Regions from separate parts of the Halomonas sp. H33-56 genome, predicted to be linked through region 2. Evidence: predicted binding sites of a transcription regulator. Region 2 holds the regulator's gene; each other region holds the start of a gene.
What was found. Region 2 encodes FNR, which switches genes on or off when oxygen is low (the NO sensors DNR and NnrR bind a similar motif). Its sites were predicted from a motif close to TTGATNTANATCAA; they were not measured.
Positions count from the first base shown of each region.

Region 1: NFH98_RS11750 (nitrate/nitrite transporter) is a predicted target of FNR. The motif match lies at 2,168-2,181, and genes of this name have one in related genera.
Region 3: petA (ubiquinol-cytochrome c reductase iron-sulfur subunit) is a predicted target of FNR. The motif match lies at 1,824-1,837, and genes of this name have one in related genera.
Region 4: hemN (oxygen-independent coproporphyrinogen III oxidase) is a predicted target of FNR. The motif match lies at 1,322-1,335, and genes of this name have one in related genera.

Region 1 covers NZ_JAMSHP010000001.1:2,734,461-2,737,717, reverse strand. The annotation lists gene NFH98_RS11750 (nitrate/nitrite transporter) at 1-1,950, opposite strand, end outside; gene NFH98_RS11745 (histidine kinase) at 2,200-3,257, shown strand, end outside.
Region 2 covers NZ_JAMSHP010000001.1:765,331-768,587, reverse strand. The annotation lists gene ccoS (cbb3-type cytochrome oxidase assembly protein CcoS) at 1-157, shown strand, start outside; gene NFH98_RS03490 (sulfite exporter TauE/SafE family protein) at 154-840, shown strand; gene fnr (fumarate/nitrate reduction transcriptional regulator Fnr) at 995-1,735, shown strand; gene ttcA (tRNA 2-thiocytidine(32) synthetase TtcA) at 1,896-2,855, opposite strand; gene NFH98_RS03475 (hypothetical protein) at 3,103-3,257, opposite strand, start outside.
Region 3 covers NZ_JAMSHP010000001.1:1,711,665-1,714,921, forward strand. The annotation lists gene zapE (cell division protein ZapE) at 1-565, shown strand, start outside; gene rplM (50S ribosomal protein L13) at 787-1,215, shown strand; gene rpsI (30S ribosomal protein S9) at 1,229-1,618, shown strand; gene petA (ubiquinol-cytochrome c reductase iron-sulfur subunit) at 1,992-2,591, shown strand; gene NFH98_RS07470 (cytochrome b) at 2,591-3,257, shown strand, end outside.
Region 4 covers NZ_JAMSHP010000001.1:4,463,473-4,466,729, reverse strand. The annotation lists gene NFH98_RS19205 (4Fe-4S binding protein) at 1-658, opposite strand, end outside; gene NFH98_RS19200 (c-type cytochrome) at 714-1,031, opposite strand; gene hemN (oxygen-independent coproporphyrinogen III oxidase) at 1,430-2,815, shown strand; gene NFH98_RS19190 (adenosylcobalamin-dependent ribonucleoside-diphosphate reductase) at 3,050-3,257, shown strand, end outside.

The DNA.
Region 1 (3,257 bases), 2.0 Mb from region 2:
GGCGGCGACGGTGGCGATGACGATGAACGGCACCCACACGAAGCCGGCGTTCTGCAGCCACAGAAGATCAGTGTCGGACATCGGCTGGCCACTGCCGGTGAACATCACGAAGCTGCCGGTGGAGATGACCACGGGCACCAGGAACTGCATCACCGACACGCCGAGGTTGCCGAGGCCGGCGTTCATGGCCAGGGCCTTGCCCTTCTCACGCTTGGGATAGAAGAAGGCGATGTTGGCCATGGAGGACGCAAAGTTGCCGCCACCGAAGCCACACAGCAGGGCGATGATCGCCATCACCAGGTAGGGCGTTTCGGGATTCTGGACGGCGAAGCCGATCCACAGGGCAGGTAGCAGCAGCGAGGCGGTGGAAATCGCGGTGAAGCGACGGCCGCCGAAGATCGGTACGGTAAAGCTGTAGAAGATCCGCAGGGTGGCACCGGAAAGACCCGGCAGGGCCGCCAGCCAGAACAGCTGGTTCGGGCTGTACTCGAAGCCTACCTGGGGAAGCTTGGCCACGACCATGGACCACACCATCCAGATGCAGAAGGCCAGCAGCAGACAGGGGATGGAGATCCACAGGTTACGCGTGGCGATCTTGCGACCGGTGGACTGCCAGAAGGACTCGTCCTCGGGGCGCCAGTCCTCGAGCACGAAACGGCTCGGGGTGGACAGCTCGGGCAGGTCGGTGGACTCGCAGCGATCGCGGGCCTCGATACGCTCGGCCTTGCGGATGGCGAAGTGCATCCACATGAGCGCGGCGGCAACCACGACGAACATCAGCATGAAGCAGCTCTGCCAGATGCCGATGACATCGTTGAGCATGCCGAAGGTCAGCGGCAGGAAGAAGCCGCCGAGGCCACCGACCATGCCGACGGCGCCACCGACCAGGCCGACGCTCTTGGGATAGTAGACCGGGATGTGCTTGTACACGGCGGCCTTGCCCAGCGACATGAAGAAGCCCAGCACCATGGTCAACAGGATGAAGCCGACCAGCGGCATGGCGAAGGTGAACTCGACCGGACCACGGACGCCATCGACGACGTACTGGGTGGGCGGATAGCTCAGCAGGAAGGTGCAGATGACCGAGGCCAGGAAGGTCCAGTACATCACGCGACGGGCGCCGTAGCGGTCGGACATCCAACCGCCGAGAATACGGAACAGCGAGGCCGGGATGGTGTACAGCGCCGCCACGATACCCGCCGCTGACAGGCTCAGGCCGTAGACCTCGATCAGGTAGTGGGGCAGCCAAAGGGCGAGGGCGACGAAGCCACCGAAGACGAAGAAGTAGTAGAGCGAGAAGCGCCACACGCGCAGGTCGGCCAGGGGCGCGAACTGCTCGGACAGCGGCAGGCGCACGGCATTGCGCGACTGATTCTGGGGGTCTTCCTTGGCCAGCAGGATAAAGGCCACGCCCATGATCGCCATGATGGTGGCGTAGACCAGGGCGGTGCTTTTCCAGCCCATTGCCATCAGCAGGAAGGGCGCGCCGAAGTTGGTGACGGCGGCACCGACGTTACCGGCCCCGAAGATGCCCAGCGCCGTACCCTGGCGTTCCTTCTCGAACCAGGCCGAGGTGTAGGCCACGCCGACGATGAAGGAGCCACCGGCAAGGCCGATACCCAGTGCGCCGACCAGCAGCATCACGTAGCTGTTGGCGAAGGTCAGCAGGTAGACACAGGTAGCGGTGACCAGCATGAGCAGACCGAAGACCCAGCGGCCCCCGAAGCGGTCAGTCAGTACACCGAGAAAGAGTCGGCTGATCGAACCCGTCAGCACGGGAGTGGCCATCAGCAGGCCAAGTTGGGTGTCGGAGAGCGCGAAGTCCTCCTTGATCTGGATACCGAGAATCGAGAACAGGGTCCAGACGGCGAAGCAGAGAGTGAAGGCGAGTGTGGATAGGCCTAGCGCTCTGTTCTGCTGACGCCGGGGTACGGTGTCATGTTGGAGCATGTGCTTTCCTCTTTAGGGGTGCCGGTTCGGCCCCTAAACCTTGCTACAATGTATCTGTATGGCACTTGATTGTGGTCAAGAGAATTGCGTGCTATATCCAGCGCATTTGCTTAATTACCTCCATGGAGGTATCCGGGTGTTTTTGAGGTGTTCGTCACGTATTATCTGCCCTCTCAGATGGATGCGACATTCCGGAAATTTCTAGATGATGAAACCCTTGATCTGGGTCAAAAAGGGAAGGTGTAGTAGATGAACGGCGCCTTTTACCTGCGCCGATCACTGATGCTGCGCATGCTGGTCGCCATGGCGGCGATATCCTGTCTGGCCCTGGTCAGCCTGCTGGGCTCCATCGTCATCGCAAAGAGCGCGGGAGGTTACGCCGACGCCATCAACCAGGCGGGCTCGCTGCGAATGCAGGCCTATCGACTGCTGGCGACGTCGGAGTTGCTGCCGGCGGATCATCCCAGGCGACGCTGGCAGCACGAACAGATGGAGGCCACGCTGGCTGCCGGCGCGATCATCGCGCTGATTCCGGTGGACGCCGATGATCCGCTCAGAGAGGCCTACGACAGGGTGGTGGAGTGCTGGCACGAAACCCTGCGTCCCAACACGGTGGATTTCGAAGGTGGTGACGTCTTTCGGCTGGATGACAAGGTCGCCGAGTTCGTCGACAAGGTCGATATTCTGGTGGGAAGGCTTCAAGAATATGCCGAGTCAAAGGTCGTATTTCTTGAGGTTTTTCAGGGGGCATCACTCGCCGTTCTCGTGATATTTATGGTGATGGTTGTCTATCGAATAGTCTGCGGTGTCATGCCGCCATTTCGTGACCTTATTCGTGTTGTAAATGGCGTAATGGTCGGTGACTTTTCGGGGAGAACCATCTACCGAGGTAACGACGAGTTAGGCTTGTTATCCAGAACAATCAACAAGATGAATGCCAGCCTGTCGGAAATGTACGGTCAGCTGGAAAAGCGTGTCGCGGCGAAGACCCATGAACTGAAGCGCAGCAATGATGCGTTGCGTATGCTTTATCTGACCGCGCGGCGTCTCAATGGGGTCACTCCGCTGACCCGGGAAGAGCTCGAGGAAGTGCTGCGCCAGCTTGAGGCGGTGACCGACGAAGGCCCCTTCGAGCTGCGCCTGTCCATGGGAGGCAATGGCAAGGATATTGTCAGACTCAGCTCTCGCCCCGGCGCGGAAAGCGCTTTCGTTCAGGAACCATCGCGCGGGCGTGAAATATCAGACAAGGCGGCTGCCGGACTGTATGCCAACGGCAATGAATACGCGGTCAGGGTGCGCGAAGCGGG
Region 2 (3,257 bases):
GGTGCGCAACGACCAGTTCGAGGACCTCGAAGGCCCCGCCTATCGCATCCTGTTCGAGGATGAGGACGACACTCGCGGTGCCGATGACGGCGCTTCCTCTTCCGAAACGCCTGCGCAGACATCCGAGCGTGATCCATCGTCCAGAGGGCCTGAGTGAACCCTACCGGCCTGGAACTGCCCCCCATGATGGCGGCCTTCGTGTTTGGCCTGCTCGGCGGTGCACACTGTATTGGCATGTGCGGCGGTATCATGAGCGCCCTGACCTTTGCCATCCCCCCCAGCATGCGTCAACCTTGGCGGGTGAGCACACTTGTGCTCGGCTACAATGTAGGTCGTATCACTAGCTACTGTGTGGCGGGCGCTCTGGTTGCCACCCTGGGTTCGGTGATCGGCCTTTCGCCGACCCTGCGTGGCCTGATGCAGATCGTCGCCAGCCTGATGTTGATCCTGATGGCGCTTTACATTGCCGATCTATGGAAAGGCCTGCGTCACGTCGAGGCACTGGGACGTCACCTCTGGAGGTACCTGGAACCCGCAGGCAGACGCCTGTTGCCGGTGGTGCGTCTGCCCCAGGCGGTGGCGCTGGGCGCCATCTGGGGCTGGCTGCCCTGTGGCCTGGTGTACTCGATGCTGGCCTGGAGCCTGGCACGGGCCGAGCCCCTCGAGGGCGCACTGCTAATGGCGAGCTTCGGTCTTGGCACGCTTCCGGCGCTGGTGGTGACGGGCCTCGCCGCCAGACAAATGCAGGCCCTGCTGGCGCATCGGGCAACACGCCTTGTCGCCGCTGGCATGATCATCGCCTTTGCCGTCTGGCAACTTTGGACTGGGCTGCATCAATGACGCATCCTACCTCTAAGTTATTAATCCTAAAGAGGTAGACGCCACTTTTAGCTGATCTGAGGGTGTAGAATAGTGCCATCAACGTGCTGTACGGGCGACGTCTGTTCTCCCCATGGCCCAGTCAATATCGATCCCAGATCCACAGGAGCTGCGAATGAGTCCTACGGCCCAAGATCGGCGGCGTCCCATGCTGCATGAGACTCGCTGTGAGTCCTGCAGCCTGAGTTCCTTGTGCCTTCCGCTGTCGCTGGAGACCGCCGACCTCGAGCGCTTCGATTCCATCATCCGTCGTCACCCGCCGATCAAGAAAGGCACACGATTGGTCGAGCAGGGAGATCGCTTCACCAGCGTCTTCGCGGTCCGATCGGGGAGTCTCAAGCAGATCACCACCGAAGGCAGCGGCGAAGCTCAGTTGACCAACTTCTTCCTGCCCAGTGAACTGGTTGGCCTGGATGGCATCGACGACGGCCGCTATCCCGGCAGCGTGGTGGCGCTGGAGACCACCACGGTGTGCGAGATTCCCTTCGACCGCCTCGATGCGCTGACCCAGACCCTACCGGAGCTGCGTGCCCAGCTGTTTCGCACCCTGAGCAAGGAGCTGCGAGAAGACCGCCGGATGATGCAGCTGCTGTCACGCAAGACCGCCGATCAGCGCCTGGCCTGCTTCTTCCTCGGCTTGTCGGACCGCTTCCGCCGCCGCGGCTATTCACCGTTCAGCTTCCGCCTGTCCATGTCCCGCGCCGACATCGGCAATCACCTGGGGCTGGCGGTGGAAACGGTCAGCCGTATCCTCGGGCGTTTCCAGCAGCAGGATCTGGTGGCGGTATCGGGACGTGAGGTCAATATCCTCGACCTGACCGCGCTGTCGACCCTGGCCGACACCGAAGTTACCTGAGCGGGCCTGGCGGCAGTGTGCCGGGCTTGGCCGGCAGGGCCCGGTATCCAGGATCTGGAAAGCAAAGCGTAATAGATGGCGTGTGACAAGAAAGAGGCCGCATCCGGAGATGCGGCCTCTTTCGCTGTCATGGCATCATGCACATTCGCTGCTGGCGAGATCAGCCGGCATCCACCACGTCGATGCGCCGGGCCTGGCGTTCGGCCTGTACGGCCTCCAGCCCCTCGAAGTCGAACAGTTGCCGATCCGCCAGCTGCGACGGCGCCACATTGGTCACCGCCTTGAACATGCTCTCGAGGCGCCCGGGATGCTTGACCTCCCACTCGGCCAGCATCTCCTTGACCACCTGGCGCTGCAGGTTGGGCTGGGAACCACACAGGTTGCACGGGATGATCGGGAACTCCATCGCCTCGCTGTAGGCCTGGATATCGGCCTCGCGGCAGTACGCCAGCGGACGGATGACGATGTTCTTGCCGTCGTCGGAGAGCAGCTTGGGCGGCATCGCCTTGAGGCTGCCACCGAAGAACATGTTCAGAAACAGCGTCTCGAGAATGTCCTCGCGGTGGTGGCCCAGGGCGATCTTGGTCGCCCCGATCTCCTCGGCGAAGCCATAGAGCGAGCCGCGCCGCAGGCGTGAGCAGAGCGCGCAGGTGGTCTTGCCCTCCGGCGTCTTCTCCTTCACCACCGAATAGGTGTCGCGCTCAAGGATGTGGTAGTCCACGCCGATGCTGTCCAGATAGTTCGGCAGCACATGCTCCGGAAAGCCCGGCTGCTTCTGATCCAGATTCACCGCCACCAGCGAGAAGTTGACCGGCGCGTTGCGCTGAAGGCTGCGCAGGATCTCGAGCATGGTGTAGCTGTCCTTGCCACCAGACAGACACACCATGATCTTGTCGCCTTCCTGGATCATGCCGTAGTCGATGATGGCGTTGCCGGCCTGGCGGCGCAGGCGCTTCTGCAGCTTGTTGAACTCACGCCGTGCCTTGGCCTGAACTTGGGCTTCCGTCTGATCGTCACCCGCAGCAGGGTCGGCCGGGCTGTCGCCGGCATCGATCGAGAGATGGTCATCCTCGGGGGTACGGGGATCGAACAGGGTGGCGGAGGCGGACTGTGGCGACATGGGAGCGGGACATCACGGCTGAAAATGAAAGAGGCGCCAGTCTACCATCCGGACGCTTTAGTGGCGAAGAGGTCAGCGACCGCTTACCCCGGCGAGGACAATACGGGAGGGGCTTCTCGTCGGCAGCACATCGGAAACCGCCAAGGACGACACCGCCGTAGTGGCGCCCTTGCGCGTCGTGGTCTGGTCTGGTCTGGTCTGGTCTGGTCTGGCAAGTCGAAGAACGCAAGTGCCTGTCAGCCGGGGCCTAGACGACGTTCAGCGCCAGCAGATAGCGCACCACCACGCCCAGCAACAGCAGCAGGATGCCGGCACGTTGCCAGCCGAACTCGCGCACGGTCAGGGTCAGGCGCTTCTCCCAGAACTTGACCATGCCCCACAGGTCCCGGGTACGGCGATAGT
Region 3 (3,257 bases), 950 kb from region 2:
GCGCTCTCGCTTTCTGCCGGCCATCGATCTGCTCAAGCGCCACTGTGAGGTGGTCAACGTCGATTCCGGCGTCGACTATCGACTGCGCGCGCTGGAGCGCGCCGAGATCTTCCATTCGCCGCTGGACGAGGCGGCGGATCAGGAGCTCGAGCGCAGCTTTCGCGAGATCGCCGGTCAGGCGGGGGAAGAGCAGGTGCCGGTGGAGATCAACCATCGCATCCTCAAGGCGCGTCGACTGCACGAGGACGTGGTCTGGTTTGACTTTCTCGAGCTGTGCGACGGGCCGCGCAGTCAGAACGACTACATCGAGCTGGCTCGCGAGTTCCACACGGTCCTGGTGTCCTGTGTGCGGCGCATGGACGCCGCCACCGACGATCAGGCCAGGCGCTTCATCAACATGGTCGACGAGTTCTACGACCGTGGCGTCAAGCTGTTGATGTCCGCCGAAGCGCCGGCAGAGGCGCTCTATGAGGGTGGCAAGCTGGAGTTCGAGTTCGAGCGCACTCTGTCCAGGCTTCAGGAGATGCAGTCCCGGGAGTACCTGGCGCTGCCCCACAAGCCTTGAACCGACGGTGATTGCGTGTGTCCGAGGGGGTGACGGCACGCTTTCGCTCATGTAGAATGCGCGCTCGCTCGACCGTTGTGGCGGCATCGACCGGATTTCCGGGTGCCGCGCAACCAAGAAAAATAGGGATGATCTCTTCGCGGCGTGGTCTCGCTGAACACCTGTCGGGTGTCCAGAACACGACGAAAGGGATCCAACACATCGAATTGGTGATTTCATCCATGAAGACGTTCAGTGCTAAGCCGCAGTCCGTCCAGCGCGACTGGTATGTCGTCGATGCCGCGGACAAGACGCTCGGTCGTCTGGCTACCGAAATTGCTCGCCGCCTGCGTGGCAAGCACAAGCCGGAATACACTCCTCACGTTGATACCGGCGACTACATCGTCGTGATCAATGCCGAGAAGGTTAAGGTCACCGGCAACAAGGCCAGCGACAAGATGTACCATCGTCACACCGGTTACCCGGGTGGCCTGCGTTCCATGACCTTCAGCCAGCTGATCGACCACGCTCCCGAGCGTGTCATCGAAGGTGCCGTCAAGGGCATGCTGCCGAAGGGTCCGCTGGGCCGTGCCATGCACGCCAAGCTCAAGGTCTACGCCGGTTCCGAACATCCGCACGCTGCCCAGCAGCCGCAAGAACTGAACATCTGAGGGGATCTTCGCCATGACACAGCAGTATTACGGTACCGGGCGCCGCAAGACCTCAACCGCGCGCGTCTTCCTCAAGCCGGGCACCGGCAAGATCACCGTCAACAGCCGTGACCTGAACGAATACTTCGGTCGCGTGACTGGCCGCATGGTGGTTCGTCAGCCGCTGGAACTGACCGAGACCCTCGGCCAGTTCGACGTCTATGTCACCGTCAAGGGTGGCGGCGGCAGCGCCCAGGCCGGCGCCATTCGTCACGGCATCACCCGTGCCCTGATGCAGTACAACGAGGACTTCCGTCAGCCGCTGCGTGCTGCCGGCTACGTCACTCGTGACGCACGTGAAGTCGAGCGTAAGAAGGTCGGTCTGCGCAAGGCGCGTCGTCGCCCGCAGTTCTCCAAGCGTTAATCACCCACGCTTGCCGATCAACAACGCCCGGGCCATTGGCCCGGGCGTTGTCGTGTCCGGGGTTCGAAAAATTGTGTGCTGTAGTGCTCTGGTGGTGGGGATCATCGGGTCGCCTGGCGGCGCTTGTTTCCCTCGTTAATCTGTCATCGTCTATGCCTTTTGAGCCGCCCTGTCCCTCAAGGCGAACAGGCACAGTGGTATAAAGTTGTTCCACGTCAATTGTCTGGGGCTTGCGCAGGGGGTCTGGGTCAGCCGGCTTCTTGTGCCGGTGGGGGGGATTTCCTAACATACAATCCACTTGTATCCGTGGTCACGGACATTCAAGGGGCCGTGAAAACAACAACGGATAAAGTCTGATGGGAGAAACCAGATCATGGCAGACAACGGCGTGAACAAAGGGCGACGCCGTTTCCTCGTAGGGGCGACCTCCGTAGTTGGAGCAGTCGGCGCCGTCGGGGTAGCGGTACCCTTTGTGGCTTCCTGGCAGCCTAGTGCCAGGGCTCGGGCGGCGGGTGCGCCCGTTCAGGCGGATATTTCGAAGCTCGAACCCGGGCAGCGAATGACCGTCGAGTGGCGGGGCCGTCCTGTATGGGTCATCAATCGCACGCCGGAGATGATCGAACGTACCGAGGCGTTGACCGACGAGGTGCTGGCAGACCCGGATTCCGCCAAGCCGATGCAGCCGGACTATGCCGGCGGTTCGCTGCGCTCCATTCGGCCCGAGATCGGTGTGCTGGTCGGCATTTGTACGCATCTGGGCTGTTCACCGCTGTTCAAGCCGGAGCCCAACGCCGAAGGCGTCGGTGTCGATGACTGGCCCGGTGGCTTCTTCTGCCCGTGCCATGGTTCGCGCTTCGACCTGGCGGGCAGGGTGTTTCGCAATGTGCCCGCTCCGGTGAACCTGGAAGTTCCACCCTACTACTTTGTCAACGAGTCGGTCATCGTGGTCGGCGAAGACGGGGAGGGCGCATAATGGCGAATCCCAACAAGGCCAAGGCCGAACGCGGTTTCATGCGCTGGGTCGATGATCGCTTCCCCGCCACCCAGATGTGGCAGGAGCATCTGTCCGAGTACTACGCGCCCAAGAACTTCAACTTCTGGTACTTCTTCGGCTCCCTGGCGCTGCTGGTGCTGGTCAATCAGATCCTCACCGGTGTCTGGCTGACCATGAGCTTCAACCCCAGCGCGGAGGGTGCCTTCGCCTCCGTCGAGTACATCATGCGTGATGTCGAGTACGGCTGGCTGATCCGCTACATGCACTCCACCGGCGCCTCGGCGTTCTTCCTGGTGGTCTACCTGCACATGTTCCGCGGCCTGCTCTATGGCTCCTACAAGGCGCCGCGTGAGCTGGTGTGGATCTTCGGCATGGCGATCTACCTGGCGCTGATGGCCGAAGCCTTCATGGGCTATCTGCTGCCCTGGGGACAGATGTCCTACTGGGGTGCCCAGGTCATCATCTCGCTGTTTTCCGCCATCCCGAGTATCGGTCCCGATCTGGCCCAGTGGGTGCGCGGTGACTATCTGATCTCCGGGATCACGCTGAACCGCTTCTTTGCCCTGCACGTGGTGGCGCTGCCTATCGTGATCCTGGCGCTGGTGGTGTTGCACATCATTGCCTTGCACGAGGTGGGGTCCAACA
Region 4 (3,257 bases), 3.7 Mb from region 2:
GTGCCCCCTGGTCGAGCAGGCCCTGCCAGTCGGCGGGCGCGAACACCTCGTCGCGCACACGGGCGATTGGCGCTGCCGCGGGGTCCTCGATCAGCCCAAGGGCGGCGGCGACCTGACGCCCGGCCCGCATGATGGTGTCGTTGACCACGATGACGGTCACGGTGGCGCCGGAGATGGCATCGACGTCCTCTCCTACTTCCAGGCGCGACGTCACCGAGGTGCCGAGGTGCTGGCCGGCGAAGTCGTCCAGGCGTTCTGACGGGATACCGACCAGCATGATCGGTTCGGAATGATTGAGCACCTTGGCCAGGCGCAGGCTGGCGGAAGGATCGATGGCGATCAGCAGGTTGACCGGCTTGCCCGAGTAGGCGGGGATTGGCGCGACCTCGGCACTTTCGAAGGCGTAGCCGAGCAGCTCGTCGCCTCGGTAGAGAGCATTGACCGGCCACGGCAGGTCGGCCACCGGCTCTATTCTGTCGGTACCGGGAAAGGCCTGCTGAAACAGCGCGAGGTCACCCTTGGCGCTGCCAAGGTCACCGGGATACTGATCGAATTCCAGCGCCAGGGCGGGCAGGCTTAACCACATCGCCAACAGCACGACAAGCAGGCGCAGGGGAGAAGACCAGTGGCGGGGAAAATGGCGGGGGGCTTGGGTCATGGCATGACCTCGAGGCGCAAAGCGCCCCGAGGACGCTTCGCGCACCAGGGTGGGATCAGGGCGTCAGCGACGAGAAGTAGGCGGCGATGTCGGCGATATCCTGATCCGACAGGGCCGCCGCCTGGGGCGCCATGATGGCGGACATGCCACCGCCGCGCTGACCCTCGCGATAGGCCTTGAGCGCGCTTTCCAGGTACGGAGCGTTCTGACCCGCCAGGTTGGGATAGATCGGTCCGGTGGCCTTGCCGTCGGTGCCATGGCAGGCGGCGCAGGCGCCGATCTTGGTTTCACCGGCGGCGGCGTCGCCGGCGGCCTGGGCGTTGAGACTGAACAGACAGGCGGCGCCAAGCGCGGCCAGGGGGATCCATTTCATGATGAGCGCTCCTCGGTCTTGGGGCGTGATACCTGACCCAAGCGGCGTGCTGCTTGGGTCAGGCATCACGGTCTGTGCGGGATGTCCCTTGGGACTCTCGAGTATTGGAGCGCTCAGCGACAATACCCTATGACGTTGGTCAACTTTAGGCGGGGAGAGGTACGTCTTCCGTACTATGCTTGATCGGGATCACTGGAATGGCAGGAGCATCATTGTGGTTGGCTCGCGTTTGCACTACCTCGGGCGAGAACACGCCACAGGGGCAAGCGCCGTGATGCCGCTGCCGTGATTTGATGCAGGTCATGTCTGGCTTCGTCTTGCCGGGACGTGCTGATTCGACGTGCGACAATGCCGACAGATGCCGCCGTCGGGCGGTCGTGTCACGAGGGGCCTTGTCGATGTCATCCGATGTTTTGCCGTTTCAGCGTGCGCTGGTCGAGAAGTACGACCGTCCAGGGCCGCGCTACACCTCCTATCCCACCGCGCCGCACTTCCACGACGGCTTCGGTGTCGCTGACTATCGCCAGGCGGTGGAGCGCAGCCAGCAGGGGGAGCCGAAGCCGCTGTCGGTCTACGTCCATGTGCCCTTCTGCGAAAGCCTTTGCTACTACTGTGCCTGCTCCAAGATCATTACCCACAATCGCGAGCGTGCCGCCGACTACCTGGCGCTGCTCAAGCGCGAGATCGCCCTGCAGGCGGCGCTGTTCGACGAGACCCGGGAGCTCAACCAGCTGCACCTGGGGGGGGGTACCCCGACCTTTCTGTCCAATGACCAGCTCAAGGGGCTGATCGACGCCCTGGCGCGCCACTTCCGCTTCGCCCCGGAGCAGCGCCGGGAATTCTCGCTGGAGGTGGATCCGCGTACGGTGACCCCCGCCCAGATCCATGAACTGCGCGAGATGGGCTTCAATCGTCTGAGCTTCGGCGTCCAGGACTTCGATCCGCTGGTCCAGAAGGCGGTCAACCGCGTGCAGAGCGAGGCCCAGGTGGCAGCCCTGGTGGACGCCGCCCGGGACGCCGGCTTCGCCTCGGTGTCGGTGGACCTGATCTATGGGCTGCCGCTGCAGACCCGCGACAGCTTCGACGCCACCCTGGCCAAGGTGGTGGCGCTGAGACCCGACCGCATCGCCGCCTACAGCTACGCCCACCTGCCGTCGCTGTTCAAGGCCCAGCGGCTGATCCGCGACGAGGACATGCCGCCGCCCGGGCGCAAGCTCGAGTTGCTCGAGCTGACCATCGAGCGGCTGACCCAGGCGGGCTACATCTATATCGGCATGGATCACTTTGCGCTGCCCGAGGACGAACTCAGCCGAGCCCGTCACGACGGTACCCTGCAGCGCAATTTCCAGGGCTACTCGACCCACGCTCAGTGCGACATGATCGGGCTCGGGGTCACCTCCATCGGCAAGGTCGGCGACGCCTACAGCCAGAACGTCAAGACCACCGCCGAGTACGCCGAGCACCTCGAGGCCGGGCGGCTGCCGGTGTTGCGGGGCTATCGGTTGAGCGACGAAGACCTGCTGCGTGCCGAGCTGATCACCTCGCTGATGTGTCACGGCGAGGTGCGCTTCGCCGAGTTCGAGGCCCGTCACGCTATCGACTTCCGCACGCATTTCGCCAGCGCCCTCGACCAGCTCGACGAGATGCAGGCCGACGGCTTGATCGAGATCAAGCAGCAAGCGCTCAGGGTACTGCCGGCAGGACGCCTGATGATGCGCAACGTGGCCATGGCCTTCGATGCCTACCTGGTCCCCGGCAGCGGGCGCTTCTCGCGCACCGTCTAGCCGGCTCTATCGCGGCTGCCCCGGGGCGAGACGCCCGGGGTAGCCCGCGCTACCTTTCATGCGCCAAAGCCGAATTAACGATCGGGTCTTCCATGGCCCGATTTTTCGTTTATATTGTGCCGCCGGTCGAAAATTTTACTATATCTGGTAGGGTGCCCGAGCTTATCCGGAGCGCGCATCCACCCCTTTACGACCCCGTTTATTTGCCGGTAACTTCATCGGAGACAAGCTTTCATGACCACATCCGCCAAGGCCGCCGCCCTGTCGCAGGAGGTTCCCATGCAGGGCCCCTCGTATGACATCTGGGACGCCAAGTATCGCTTGAAGGACCGCCACGGCCAGCCCGTCGACGCCGACCTTCAGGCCACCTGGGACCGCGTGGCCAAGGCGCTGGCCGCCGTCGAGGGCGACGCCGCTGACAAGTGGCTGCCGAAGTTTCGCT